3 regions of the Micromonospora sp. NPDC023814 genome follow, and region 1 is predicted to be linked to each of the others. Evidence: riboswitches for the same ligand, from Rfam matches in the RefSeq annotation. Region 1 holds a riboswitch; each other region holds the start of a gene.
The links. Region 1 has a riboswitch for cyclic di-AMP ahead of AB0G14_RS15810 (hypothetical protein). Riboswitches for the same ligand answer to the same signal wherever they lie in the genome.
Positions count from the first base shown of each region.

Region 2: linked by a shared signal. The riboswitch ahead of AB0G14_RS07715 (C39 family peptidase) and the one ahead of AB0G14_RS15810 (hypothetical protein) in region 1 are both predicted to bind cyclic di-AMP.
Region 3: linked by a shared signal. The riboswitch ahead of AB0G14_RS07240 (hypothetical protein) and the one ahead of AB0G14_RS15810 (hypothetical protein) in region 1 are both predicted to bind cyclic di-AMP.

Region 1 is NZ_JBFAAF010000025.1:60,686-63,886, reverse strand. It holds gene AB0G14_RS15815 (YibE/F family protein) at 185-1,537, shown strand; cyclic di-AMP (ydaO/yuaA leader) riboswitch at 1,704-1,835, shown strand; gene AB0G14_RS15810 (hypothetical protein) at 1,839-2,858, shown strand; gene AB0G14_RS15805 (carbonic anhydrase) at 3,131-3,201, opposite strand, start outside.
Region 2 is NZ_JBFAAF010000010.1:60,128-63,328, forward strand. It holds gene AB0G14_RS07710 (alpha/beta hydrolase) at 1-431, opposite strand, end outside; gene AB0G14_RS07715 (C39 family peptidase) at 540-1,376, opposite strand; cyclic di-AMP (ydaO/yuaA leader) riboswitch at 1,597-1,739, opposite strand; gene AB0G14_RS07720 (hypothetical protein) at 2,027-2,785, opposite strand; gene AB0G14_RS07725 (hypothetical protein) at 3,005-3,201, opposite strand, start outside.
Region 3 is NZ_JBFAAF010000009.1:96,361-99,561, forward strand. It holds gene AB0G14_RS07230 (AAA family ATPase) at 1-21, shown strand, start outside; gene AB0G14_RS07235 (cation diffusion facilitator family transporter) at 114-1,031, shown strand; cyclic di-AMP (ydaO/yuaA leader) riboswitch at 1,185-1,316, shown strand; gene AB0G14_RS07240 (hypothetical protein) at 1,330-2,391, shown strand; gene AB0G14_RS07245 (SRPBCC family protein) at 2,498-2,965, opposite strand; gene AB0G14_RS07250 (STAS domain-containing protein) at 3,153-3,201, opposite strand, start outside.

The DNA.
Region 1 (3,201 bases):
GCCGCCCGCACCGTCGCCCCGACCGGGCGGCGGTACCGAACGACCGCGACGGGCCGGGCCGGGCCGTCGCGGTGCGCGACCGGCCCGCCACCCCAGGGCGATCCGTTGCGGCGGTCACCCGGGCACGCCGAACCGACCGGCCTGCCGGCACGTACCCCGCCCTGGATTCGTTGGGAGACACTCGATGGGCGCCGACCACACCCGTCCCGCACCGTCCGCCCCGCCGAGGGTGCGACGGATCCTCGTCGCGACGGTGGTGCCCCTGTTCGTCGCCACCCTGATCGCGGCCCTGCTGCTCTGGCCGTGGGACGCCCCGGACGCCGCGCCCGGCACCGATCCGCCCCGCCACCACGGCACGGTGACCCGGGTGGTGACGGAGCCGTGCCCGCCCACCCCGGAGGCGCCGGAGGGCGCCCCGGGCGCCGCGGAGGGCCCCTGCGGCACGGTGACCGTACGCGTCGACGACGGCCCCGACGCCGGCCAGCAGGTGGAGACGCCCGTACCGGCAGGGCCGGGGGCGCCGACGGTCGCGGTCGGCGACGAGATCATCCTGGTCCAGCTCACCGATCCCGCCGACCCCTCGGCGAGCGCCTACAACATCGCCGAGCACCAGCGCGGCAAGCCGCTGCTCTGGCTGGTGGTGCTGTTCGCCGCCGCGATCGTCGCGTTCGGGCGGTGGCGGGGGCTCGCGGCGCTGGCCGGCCTGGCGGCGAGCTTCGCCATCCTGCTGACCTTCGTGCTGCCCGGCATCAGCGCCGGCAGCCCACCGCTGCTGGTCGCGGTCGTCGGCGCGGCACTGATCATGTTCGTGGTGCTCTACCTGACGCACGGGGTGACCGCGCAGACCTCGGTCGCCGTCCTCGGCACGCTGGGCAGCCTGGTGCTGACCGGCGTGCTCGGCACGATCGCCACCGCGGCGACCCACCTGACCGGGTTCGGCACCGAGGACGCCACCACGCTGTCGATGTTCCAGGCCGACGTCGACCTGCACGGCCTGCTGCTCGCCGGGATCATCATCGGCTCGCTCGGCGTGCTCGACGACGTCACCGTGACGCAGGCCGCGACGGTCACCGAGCTGGCGCACGCCAACCCGGGGCTGTCCCGGATGCAGCTGTACCGGGCGGCCACCCGGGTCGGCCGCGCGCACATCGCCTCGACGGTGAACACCATCGTGCTGGCGTACGCCGGGGCCTCGCTGCCGGTGCTGCTCCTGCTGACCGCCGACTCCCGGGCGGTGAGCCAGATCCTGACCAGCGAGTTCCTGGCCCAGGAGATCGTCCGCAGCGCGGTCGCCACCCTGGGCCTGATCGCCGCCGTGCCGCTGACCACCGGGCTCGCGGCCGTGGTGACCACGGCCGGCCGGCGCGGCGACGAGTCAGCCGACCGCGGCGCACCCCCGACCCCGCCGGCCCCCCGGCCGGCAGCCGACCGGTCCGAGGCGCTGGAGGCCCTCAGCGGGCCGCGCGCCGGAAACACCCCCTCCGCCGCCCCCGCCGGGTGGCCCGACCGAAACGGGAGCACGGACACCGCATGGTGAAACTCCTCAGCGTGACCGATCAGGACGTCCCGCCTGATAAACGCGTCACTGGTCACCCTCCGCCGTTACGAAATAACGCATTTAGTCGGCTTAGGGACGTAGATCCCCGGGAGGGCTCTCGGGTAACCTCGCTGCCGGTCACCGCCGAAGGCGCGCAGCGGCGCCTGCGGTGCCGCCGCCCAATCGCCGCCAGGCGAGCCGGGGACCCAGGTACGTGGGGTGAATCCGCGACAGCGGTAGGGGCCACTTCCGCCCCGAACCCGTCAGCTAACCCGGTCGGCGGTCGACGGAAGGGAAAACTGTGACGGCACCCCTACGCCGCTGGTTGACACCTGTGGTGGCCGTGATCGCCGCCCTGGCCGTCTTCGCCGGGCCCCTCCCGGCGGCGGCCGCACCCACCCCCCCGGCCCAACCCTCCGGCCACGGGGACGACGAGCCCAAGCTGCTGAACGACCTGATCGAGACGCGGAACCGCAGCTACGTCCAGGCCAAGGCGAAGCTCGCGAAGTCGAAGAAGCGCCAACTGGAACTGGCCCTGGAGGTCGACCGGGCGCAGGCCGACCTGGCAGCGCTGGCCCCGCAGGTGAGCCAGATCGCCGCCCAGTCCTACCGGACCGGGCGGATCGGCGCGGTGTCGATGCTGTTGGACACCGCCAGCCCCGACTCGTTCGTCAAGCGCGCCGCCGCCCTCGACGAGCTGAACCTGGTCAACGCCAAGAAGCTCGCCGAGGTGAACGCGGTCAAGAACCGCGCCGAGCAGGCCAAGCTGGCGCTCGACGCCGAGGTCCGCGAGCAGCAGAAGCTGACCAACGAGATGGCCCGCGGCAAGCGCGAGGCGGAGAAGGCGCTCGCCCTGGTCGGCGGCAGGGGGCTGACCGGCGGCAAGGTGGTCGCCACCTCGCCGGTGGCCCGGATGGCACCGGGTCGTACTGCCGACGGCGACTGGAAGCCCCTGTCCTGCACCGAGAACGACCCCACCACCTCCGGCTGCATCACCGCGCGCACCCTGCACATGTACAAGGAGGTCAAGCGGGCCGGCTTCAACCGCTTCGTCGGCTGTTACCGCTCCGGCGGGCCGTACGAGCATCCGAAGGGCCGGGCCTGCGACTGGTCGCTGCAGAGGAGCGGCTTCTCCCCCTGGCACAACGACGACACCTACATGTACGGCAACAACCTGACCGCGTTCCTGGTCCGCAACGCCGACCGGCTCGGCATCTACTACGTGATCTGGAACCGGCAGATCTGGTTCCCGGCGACCGGCTGGAAGTCCTACAGCGGCCCGTCGAACCATACGGACCACGTGCACGTGTCCCTGCTCTGACGCAGCCAACGACAGGGCCGCCCCGCGTCTGCGGGGCGGCCCTGTCGGCGTCTCTAGACCCTGTCGGCAGCTGTAGCCCTCTCGGACGCTGTCGGCGTCTCTGCGACCCGCTCCGGCGTCGCGCGGCCCGGTCCGGACGGGCTGTGGGCCCTGTCGGCGCTTCGGCGCTCTCGGCGCTTCTGGGACCCGTGGGCGGTTGAGGCCCACTCGGCGTCCGTCGGCTCCCGTCGACGGGCGTCGGCGTCCCGAGCCGGGCCGAGCGAAGGAACGGGTCAGGCGAGGGCGGCACTGACGGCAGGCTGCGCCCCGTCGACCGCGCCCGGCCCGTTGGCCACCTCGGCGC
Region 2 (3,201 bases), on a different contig from region 1:
AGGTACCGGCGGGCCGCCTCGTCCCGGCTGGCGAACCAGGTCACCGGCCGGGCGGCCAGCTCCCCGGCCTTCGCCAGCTCGGCCGGGGACCAGACGGCCTTGATGCCGAGCCCGACCACGGCGTCGACCGGCAGCCCGGCGCGGCGGGCGGCCAGCGCCAGCCCGACCACGCCGCCGAGGGAGTGCCCCAGCACGACGAGCCGGTCCCCCGCCGCGAGCCCCGCGGCGATCCGGTCGGCCAGCCCGGCGAACGAGTACGCCGACAGCGGCGGCGACCAGCCGTGGCCGGCGAGGTCCGGCGCCAGCCACCGCCCCGTCCACCGGCGCTCCAGCAGCGGCGCCCAGGGCAGCCACACGTCCCCGGTCGCGCCCATGCCGTGCAACAGCAGCAGGACGCGCCGGCCGTCCCGGTCACCCGATTCGTCGACCATAGGCCGCAGTGTGCCACCCGCCGTACGCCCCGGCGAGGGCCGTGACCCGGAGACGACATCGGGCGCCGGCTCCCGGGGTGGGGAGCCGACGCCCGACGGGTGTCTTTGTCAGGCGGAGTAGCCGCGGGTGGCGGCCCAGTTCGCCAGGGCGATGGTGGACATCCAGTACGACGCGGTCGCCGGGTTCGCCGAGTCGGCGATCTTCACCAGCCGGCCCTCGTCCTGGTAGCCCACGACGGCGATGTAGTGGCCGCCGGGGAAGGAGTGCCAGCCGCCGTCGGTGTCCGTGGCGCTGCCGGCGACGTTGACCACGACGCCCCGCCCGTCCGTGATGGCGGCGACCACGTCGGCCTGGAGCTGGTCCATCTGCGCCGGGGTCGCGGCACCGCCCGGGATCATCCGGGTCCGGTACGGGTCACCCTTCACCGTCGCGTTCAGCACCCGGGTGGTGTCCTCGGCCGAGTCGGTGCCCATCTCGTCGGTGCCCAGCTGGGCGCCGAGGGCGTCCTGGCTGCGCGCGATGCCGGCGGCGCTGAGGGCGTGCCGGACGGCGGCCGGACCGCAGTTGTAGAAGGTGGTCTGGGCCTGGTAGTCGTAGTCCAGGGACTTGGACTTCGGCGGCTCCGGCTTGCGGGTCAGGTCCGGGTTCGGGGCGGCGCTGGTGGCGCTGGCCGACGGAGCGGCGCTGGACGCGGCCGGGGCGCCGGCCGACGGGGCGGTCGCGATGCGGGCGTCGCCACGCGAGGCGACGCTGCCGTCCCGCAGCTCGCTCACGGCCACCGGGGCCTGTGCGGCGGCGGGTGCCTCGTCGGTGCCGGCCAGCAGCGCGCCGGTGCCCGACGCGAGCACGAGCGCCGCGGCCGACGCGGCGGCCACCTGGTACGGACGCTCGGACGTGAGGCGACGGAGCTGTCGCTTGAGGTGGTGCTTCACGGTTTCCTCCACGGGCTCGGGGGGTGAGCGGCCGCCGGTCCGCGCAGGGGGGACCGACCGCGCGGACGGCGTCCGGCGGTGGTGGACCACTCAGGGGATGCGCCCGGAATGCCGGGCGACGGGCGGTGACCGGTGAGTCAGCTCGCGGCGTGCGGCCGGGCGAGCGCGGGCACCGCGGCGCCGTGGAGGCGCCGGAACGACCGGGGGGCGGGTGGGTGCTGCACGAGGATGGAACTCCTTCCGACGCCGCCGACCGGGTTAGCTGACGGATTCGGGCGGGAAGAACGCCCTACCGCGGGGCCGTGGCCCGCGGATTCACCCCGATGTTGCACTGGGTCCCCGGCTCGCCTGTTCACGATTAGGCGGGTCGGCGCGGCGTCGCCTCTTGCGATCGGGTACCGCACCGGACGGGCCGACACTACTGGTCGGCCCGCGCCCTGCCAACCCGCTCCCACCTGCTTAAACCTTGATCGAGAGACTTTTTTTGCGGTCAGTTCGACACTGACGCGACTCAATGGGACGACCGTTTCCCGACGCACCTTGCGTCGACAACCGGACGAGCGGCGGACATCGGCGCGGAATCGCCGGCGGGAATCGGCCGGGCCGCGCCGGATGACCGGTTCGGCACCGCTATGACCGGCGTCACGAAATTGCCCGGCGGTTCAGCCCACCCGCGCGGGCCGCCAGCGCGCGGCGAGCGCGGGCCGGCGCCCGGCGGACACGGGCCGGGCCGCCGGGAGCCGGCCCGGCCGGAGCCGGACCGCTGCGGCGTACGCCTCCCCGGCCAGGGCCCGCGCCGCCTCGGCGGCCAGGTCGGCGTCCCGCCACGCCGACCGTTCCCGCTCGGCGGCGGCCCGGTGGTCGGCCCGCTTCGCGTCGCGTACCGCCCGGGCCAGCGCGATCTCCTGCTCGACCGGGTGCCGGCGGGGATCCCAGCCGGCCCGGCGGCCGAACACCTCGCGGAGTTGGCGGGTGGAGAGGTCGCCGCGCCAGTGGGCCGCCACCGCCGCGTGGTGCAGCCAGCGCTCGCGGGCGGCGTACTCGGCGGGCGTGCGCGGGGTGCGCGGGGCGGGCAGGGCGGCGGCGCCGGTGAAGCGGCGGGCGGCGGTCTCCGCCTCGTCGTACGCCCGCCAGGCCCGGTCGGCCTCCTCCTGGGCGGCGAGCCAGTCGGCCCGCCACCGTCGGGCGGCGTGGGCGGCCCGGCCCGCCGCGACGGCCACCTCCTCGGCGTAGCGGCGCAGGTCGGCCGCCTCCGCCACGGGGTCGACCGCGGGCGGGGCGACCGGCTCGTCGGCGGGACGGACCCGCTCGGGGTGGGCGACCAGCACGGCGAGCACGGTCAGGGCCAGCAGGAGCAGGGCGGACCAGATGGCGGCGGCCCGCGGCACCTCGATCAGGAACTGGTAGACGACGGTCTCCATGGTCGGCACCTCACGGGGAGCGAGTGCGGCAGCGGGGCGCACGCGGCGCCCGGGTGGCGGGGCTCGGCGGTGCCACGTCCCGCCGCCGGGATGTGGCGCGGGTGGTGGAGAGCGGAGGACGGGCACCCTTGTCAACGCCTGCGGTGGCGAAAGGGGCCCTTCCTACGCCGTGCGGCGGGCGCGGTCGCGGGGCGCGCGGGCCCCGCGGGGTGGTGCGGATCAAACGTGCGGCGGGCCCCGGGGGCCGGCCGTCACCGGGGTGCGCCCGACCGGCGCGGGGGCCGGGCCGACGGTGACGGCCCCGGCGGCTGCGCCCGGGTCGGCCAAAGCGGCGGGGTGGCCGGGGCCGGTGGCGGCCCGGTCGACGGCGGCGGCCCGGTCGGGGTCGGCACCGTCGGCGACGACGCGGTGGTCGG
Region 3 (3,201 bases), on a different contig from region 1:
ACCGTCGACCCGACCGGCTGAGTCGTCCCGGCCGCCGCCGGGCAGTCACTTGCACATATTGCGATGTGAGCATAGATTGAACCGGGTCCGGACGGGTGACGGAAGGTGGGCGCGTGGGTGCAGGTCATGACCACCACCACGGGTCGGTCGCGAATGCCGCGCACCGCCACCGGGGCCGCCTCTGGGCGGCGTTCGCGCTGCTCGGCGCCCTGATGGTGGTGGAGGCGCTGGCCGCCTTCCGCACCGGCTCACTGGCCCTGCTGAGCGACGCCGGGCACATGTTCACCGACGTGCTCGGCATCGGCATGGCGCTCGCGGCGATCACCGCGACCCGCCGCGCCGGCGCGGACCCGCAGCGCACCTTCGGCCTCTACCGGCTGGAGGTGCTGGCCGCCCTGGCCAACGCCGTGCTGCTCTCCGGCGTCGCGGTCTACGTGGTCGTCGAGGCCGTACGCCGGTTCGGCGACCCGCCGGAGGTGCTCGCCGGCCCGATGCTCGCGGTCGCCGTGCTCGGCCTGCTCGCCAACGTGGCCGCCTTCGCCCTCCTGCGGTCCGGGGCGAAGGAGAGCATCAACATGCAGGGCGCGTACCTGGAGGTGCTGGGCGACCTGCTGGGCTCACTCGGCGTGATCGGCGCGGCCCTGCTGATCGCCGTCACCGACTGGTGGTGGGCGGACCCGCTGGTCGCGGTGGCGATCGGGCTGTTCATCCTGCCCCGCACCTGGCGACTCGGGCGCGCCGCGCTGCGCATCCTGGTGCAGGCCGCGCCGGAGCACCTCGAGGTCACCAGGGTGCACGACCGGCTGGCCGCCGTGCCCGGCGTGGCCGAGGTACACGACCTGCACGTCTGGACGCTGACCTCCGGGATGGAGGTGGCCTCGGCGCACCTGACCATGAAGCCGGGCGCGGAGGTCGGCGCGGTGCTCACCGCGGCCCGGACGGCCCTGCACGAGGACTTCCAGATCGAGCACGCGACGTTGCAGATCGAGCCGGGGGCGTCTCCCGGGGCCTGCGGGTCGGTTGAGTGGTAATGAGCACAGCCTTAAATCTGGGAGAGTATTGTTGACTTATGCCGGATTTGACGGTAAGCAGACAGGCACCCTCAGTCACCCGTGCTGCACCAGTCACACCGGCACCGGTAGGCTCGGTTCCGGCCTCCGCCAGGCGGCACCCACCGGTGCCGGCGGTGGCCGCCGCCTAATCGCCCGGCGGGGCGAACCGGGGAACCATGTTCGTGGGGTGCATCCGCGTCAGCGGTAGGGATCTTCCGTCCCGAACCCGTCAGCTAACCCGGTCGGCGGCTGACGGAAGGACACGTGTATGCCAGTGATGGCACCTGTACGACGACGCGCCGCCCGGTTGGCGGCCCTGATCGCCGTGACGCTCGCCCTCGGCGCCGCGGTCGCCCCGGTCACCACCACCCCCGCAGCGGCCGCCTCCCGGGCCGGCCTGCTCGCCGCGGCCCCCGGCCAGGACGAGGAGGGCGGCACGCCCGCCCTGCGGGCCCAGCTCGAAGCCGCCAGCAAGGGCTACCTGGACGCCAAGCGGGCGCTGGACACGTCGGTCAAGCGGCAGCAGCAGCTCGCCGCGCAGCTCAAGACGACCGAGAGCGAGCTGACCGAGCGGAGCAGCAAGGTCGGCGAGATCGCCGGGGTGGCCTACCGGACCGGCCGGCTGGGGGTGGCGTCCGCCCTGCTCAACAGCGGCTCGCCGGACGGCTTCATGGACCGGGCCGCCGCCCTCGACGCGGTGGCCGCCAACGAGGACCGGGCGCTCCGCGAGCTCCAGGAGACCCGCGACCAGGCCGCCCGCACCAAGCTCGCCCTGGACGGCGAGATCCGGGAGCAGCGCAAGCAGGTCACGCTGATGGCCAAGCGCAAGGACCAGGCGGAACGGGCGCTGACGGTGGCCAACCGGTCGCAGTCAAGCGGCGGCGGGCCGGGCGGCAGCTCCACCGCGACGGCGAAGCCGGCGCCGCGCAACTCCGACGGGTCCTGGCCGTCCGAGTCGTGCAGCGTCAACGACCCCACCCCCGCCAACGGCTGCATCACCCCGCGCACCCTGCACGCGCTCAACCAGGCCAAGGCGGCCGGCTTCACCCGCTACGTCTCCTGCTACCGCCCCGGCGGCTCCGGGGAGCACCCCAAGGGTCGCGCCTGCGACTTCGCGGCCCAGAAGGGCGGGTTCGGGGGCGACGCCACCGGCGGCGACAGGACGTACGGCAACAACCTGGCGGCGTACTTCGTCAAGAACGCCGACCGGCTCGCCGTGCTCTACGTGATCTGGTACAGGCAGATCTGGCTGCCCAGCAGCGGATGGAAGTCGTACAGCGGCGCCAACGGCGACCCGTCCAGCGACCACACCAACCACGTGCACCTGTCGGTCTACTGACGCCCCGGCCCCGGTGACCCGCTCGCGGGTCACCGGGGCGACCGCCTTCCCGCCGCCACCTCCCCGGCCGTCGGCCGGGGAGGTGGCGGCGTCGTCGATGCCCGGCTCAGGCGGGCGGTGACTCCGGCGGGTGCCCGCCCAGGGCGACGCCGAGCCGGGCCGCCAGCCCCAGGTGGGCGGCGCGCGCCTGGCGGAAGGCGTAGCCGAAGAGCGGGACCGGCGCGGTGAGGGTGATCTCGACGTCGATCCGGACCACGCCGTCCGGCTCGGCCCGCAGTCGGGTCCGGTTGCGCACCGTGGTGGCCGGCCACTGCCGCGCCACGGTGACGATCTCGTCCGGCCCGTCGACCAGGACGTCGGCCCGGTAGGTGACCGGCAGGCGCAGCGGCCCGACGGCCAGCCGGTCGGTGATGAGGTAGCTGGCCCGCGCGCCGCGACGGGGCGACACCCGGCGGACCCGGACGATCAGCGGGTGCAGGTCCTGCTGCCGGGCCGGGTCCGCGAGCAACCCCGCGGCGTCGGCGAGCGAGCAGCGCGCCTGGACGGTGTAGCTGAAGGAATCCCGCCTGAGCACGCCGTCTCCCCACCGTCGCCGTCGCCCGATCGTCGCGCACCGGCGGCGCGCTGGCAACGGCGCGCCGCTCCGCGCGCGGATGCCGGCCGTGCGATCCGCGCGCGTCACCGAGGCGTCCGACATCGACCTGTCGGGCCGCGGCGACGACTGACGCCAACGGGGCACCGGCGGGACCCCTGCCGGCGGGTCAGGCGCCGGGGAGGACCTCGGGGGCGGGCACGCCGGCGTAGTAGGGC